Regions from separate parts of the Aminobacter sp. GW821-FHT11F06 genome, predicted to be linked through region 2. Evidence: predicted binding sites of a transcription regulator. Region 2 holds the regulator's gene; the other holds the start of a gene.
The links. Region 2 encodes LexA, which represses DNA repair genes until DNA is damaged. Its sites were predicted from a motif close to TGTTCNNNNTGTGTTCNG; they were not measured.
Positions count from the first base shown of each region.

Region 1: a site for LexA is predicted at 1,028-1,045, ahead of recA (recombinase RecA). Genes of this name have one in related genera too.

Region 1 is NZ_JBXARL010000001.1:504,775-506,972, reverse strand. It holds gene AC1RTB_RS02490 (carbohydrate kinase family protein) at 1-889, opposite strand, end outside; gene recA (recombinase RecA) at 1,170-2,198, shown strand, end outside.
Region 2 is NZ_JBXARL010000001.1:123,998-126,195, forward strand. It holds gene AC1RTB_RS00600 (molybdopterin molybdotransferase MoeA) at 1-332, shown strand, start outside; gene lexA (transcriptional repressor LexA) at 441-1,157, shown strand; gene AC1RTB_RS00610 (phospholipid carrier-dependent glycosyltransferase) at 1,396-2,198, opposite strand, start outside.

The sequences.
Region 1 (2,198 bases), 380 kb from region 2:
TTTGATCGAATTCGGGCACGGCTGAAGCACTCTCGATGGCGAGCACAGCCGCCGCAATGCCGTGTCTCAGCGCGGAATCGAGGCGTTCGCCGCGCAGCAATGCCACCGTTGTCGCACCCGCCAGCGCGTCGCCCGCGCCGGTGACGTCGACCACCCGCCGAGGGGCGGGGGGCGCGATGACCAAAAGCCCTTGCGCGTCGTAGGCAAAGACAGCACTGCCGCCTGCGGTCACCACGCCACGCCGCAGTCCCGCCGTCATGAGCCCGCGCACAATGTCGGTTGCGTCGGCATCCTTGTCGGTGCCGGCAAGCACTGCCGCCTCGCGCCGGTTCATGAACAGGCACGACAGCCTGTCGAGGATAGGCCTCAGCCGCAGAGCCTTGGCCGGCGAAATGGCGATGGCAAACATCGGTGTCGTGCCCGCGATCTCGGCAAGGCGCCAAAGGGCTACCTCGGGCAGGTTGGCGTCGCAAAGCACGGCGTCGGCCGCACCGATCGCCTCGCGCAGCTTGGCGCGGCGCATCTGCTTGGGAAAGGCGAGTTCATAGAGCCCCATGTCGGCCAGGGCAGCCACCACGTCGCCGTCGCGGTCGAGCAGTGCGGTATAGCTCGGCGTCGCGCGGTCGAGAAACACCGCCGACAAATCGGTGATGTTATTGGCGATGATCTCCGCGGCCACGGCCTCGCCGGCCGCGTCGCCTCCACGCACCGACATCAGTGAACCCACAGCACCACGTCGCACCGCGCCGCGCAGCGCGTTGAACGCCCCGCCGCCGACCTCTTCGCTCATCGCGCCGGGGATCGAGGCGCCCGGAACGAAGGGAGCTGTCATGCGCCCGCGTCGGTCGACATGGGCGCCGCCGACGGCGAGGATTCTGGGTGACTTCATGCTGAGGCTGTCCGGTGGCGTTTAGGCGGCAAACTTAGTGTTCCGGGCGAGAGGCGGCAACCACTGCCGAATCGCGATTTGGCGAGACATCGCATCAGAGGTGGCGATCGTCATGCGACATCGGATCACGTGCGGCTCGGAAACAAAAAAAGAACACTCCATAAAATCTTCTTTAAGATCAATACTTTGAGTGCTCTTGCCAAATGTGAACAAAACCGGTACAAATTTATATCGGCATCGGATAGACCGGCCTTCATTGATGACCACGGGGTGATGTATCATGGCTCAAAATTCATTGCGGCTTGTAGAGGATAATTCGGTGGACAAATCTAAGGCTCTGGACGCGGCGCTGTCGCAGATCGAACGCGCTTTCGGCAAGGGCTCGATCATGCGCCTTGGCGCCAATGAGCAGGTTGTCGAGATCGCGACGGTCTCCACCGGCTCGCTCGGTCTCGACATCGCGCTCGGCGTCGGCGGCCTGCCGCGCGGGCGTATCGTTGAAATCTATGGACCGGAAAGCTCGGGCAAGACGACGCTTGCTCTCCACACCATTGCCGAAGCCCAGAAGAAGGGCGGCATCTGCGCTTTCGTCGATGCCGAACACGCGCTCGATCCGGTCTATGCCCGCAAGCTTGGCGTCGACCTGGAAAATCTGCTGATCTCGCAGCCCGACACCGGCGAACAGGCTCTCGAAATCTGCGACACGCTGGTGCGTTCGGGCGCCATCGACGTTCTGGTCGTCGACTCGGTGGCTGCATTGACGCCGCGCGCTGAAATCGAAGGCGAGATGGGCGAGTCGCTGCCTGGCCTCCAGGCCCGCCTGATGAGCCAGGCGCTGCGCAAGCTGACCGCGTCGATCTCGCGTTCCAACACCATGGTCATCTTCATCAACCAGATCCGCATGAAGATCGGCGTCATGTACGGTTCGCCCGAAACGACGACCGGCGGCAACGCACTCAAGTTCTATGCTTCGGTCCGCCTCGACATCCGCCGCATCGGCTCGGTCAAGGACCGTGACGAGGTTGTCGGCAACCAGACCCGCGTCAAGGTGGTCAAGAACAAGCTGGCGCCGCCCTTCAAGCAGGTCGAGTTCGACATCATGTATGGCGAAGGCGTGTCCAAGACCGGCGAACTCGTCGACCTCGGCGTCAAGGCAGGCGTGGTCGAGAAGTCGGGCGCCTGGTTCTCCTACAATTCCCAGCGTCTTGGCCAGGGTCGCGAGAACGCCAAGCTGTTCTTGCGCAACAATCCCGAAGCGGCGCGCGAGATCGAGGCGCTGCTCAGGCAGAATGCCGGCCTGATCGCCGAG
Region 2 (2,198 bases):
GTTGCATCGGCCTGCCCGGCAATCCGGTCGCCAGCCTGATTTGCGCGCACATTTTCCTGAAACCGCTGCTGGCAAAGCTTGGTGGGCGGCCCTATGCGCCCGACATCCGCAAAGGCGTCCTCGACACTGCGATGGCTGCCAACGACCTGCGCCAGGATTTCGTTCGCGCCATTGCGCGCGAGACGGCAGACGGCCTCATCGTTACGCCATACACGATCCAGGACTCGTCAATGCTCCGCACGCTCGCGGACGCCAACTGCGCCATCATGCGCGAGCCCTTCGCACCGGCCGCCGAATCTGGCAGTGCGTGCCGCGTGATGATGCTGCGCTGAACGAAGCAGCCACTTTCCTTCACCAGATATAAACAGTTGCAGAACACAACTGGAACAGATAGTGTTTGTTCTGGGTTTGTTTTTCTTCTGATTCCTCCGGGGGTGGCGATGCTGACGCGCAAACAACACGAGCTTTTGCTGTTCATCCACTCGCGATTGAAAGAGACGGGCATCCCGCCATCCTTCGACGAAATGAAAGAGGCGCTCGACCTCGCCTCCAAATCCGGCATCCATCGCCTGATCACAGCACTTGAAGAGCGTGGCTTCATCCGACGCCTGCCCAACCGGGCACGCGCGCTTGAAGTGCTGCGCATGCCCGATTCGATCGCGCCTGGCCTCAACGCGGCGCGGAAGTTTTCACCCAGCGTCATCGAGGGCAGCCTTGGCCGTCGGCCCGAGCCATCGCGCTCGATGTCAGCTGGCAATGACGACGACGCTGGTTCGGCCGTCACCATTCCGGTGATGGGGCGTATCGCCGCCGGCGTGCCGATCGACGCGATCCAGCACAAGACCCATTCCATTGTCGTTCCGCCTGACATGATCATGGGCGGCGAGCATTACGCGCTCGAGGTCAAGGGTGACTCGATGATCGAAGCTGGCATCTTTGATGGCGATACTGTCGTCATCCGCAGCTCGACCACCGCCAATCCCGGCGAGATCATCGTCGCGCTTGTCGATGACGAGGAAGCGACCCTCAAGCGCTTCCGCCGCAAAGGCGCCTCGATCGCGCTGGAAGCCGCCAATCCAGCCTATGAGACCCGCATCTTCGGGCCTGACAGGGTCAAGGTCCAAGGCAAGCTCGTCGGGCTGATCCGCCGCTATTGATTTTTACACAAGCCGGGCGCGCTGCTGAGCTCGGCCTTTCGTGCTGTCGTTCGGGCTGCCTGAACGGAATGCCGGCTATTTGACCCGGTCGAACCGCGCGTGCGATTGTGGCCATTTGAAAAGACCGGGATCGAACATCATGAATTTGGTTGTTGCTGAAGCACTGAGGTGGTGTTTCAGCAGTTCGGCGCACCCGGAGCAGATTTAGGCCGAACTCATGTGAGGCTTCGACCCCTCGTTATTTCGCTATGGAAACATACAGAAAGAATCTTTTGTCCTCGGCTATTGTTTTAACCGAGCTCCCGAAATGGGTGAGAAATGCATCTTGATCGCGTTTTGGCACAAGCACGCCATCGCCTGGGGTAAGCCATGCTGATACGTCAGCAGGTGTTTTCAGCTGTGTAATTTTACCTTGCCTATAGAACTCGGCCGAAAAGCTGCGTGCATCCAGAATGGCCAAACGGCCTGTATCTGGAAATGCAGCAATCAGGTCGACCTCAGTGGGGATTGCTGAGCGGGCCCAGCCGAACAAGGAAGCTGCGGTAATGCCTAAAAAAACCACCAACACTTCCGCCACTCCGAGCTTCAGCCAAAATGTTCGCGAGAGGTCGGTCCTGGTCCACAAAATGACAGCTAGCAGTGCTGCGGCTGGCAACCCTGGCAGCACATATGCCAGGAGGATGTTTGCTGCCAGAGTGAAAAACACCAGCGGCGTTACGGCGAACAAAAACAGATACAGATGAAGTCCGCCGCTTTCAGGTATGCCCTTCCGTAGCCGCCAGATCAAAACAGGCAACAGCAGGCTCCAAGGTAGAGTGGCCGCAACCCAATATAGCCAGATCGTGCCCTTCGGGTGCGCGCGCCCCGCGCCGTAAAGGTCTCCGGTCCAGCCGGGTTGCAGAAAGCGCTGGATGTGCTCACCGATCAGGAAATAGTGAAGAAATCCGGGCGTGGCAATTTCCGCCGCCACATACCATGGTATCACCAGCACGGCGACCAAGGCGCTCCCGCCAACCCATGGCAGGCGGCCAAGATCTTTCC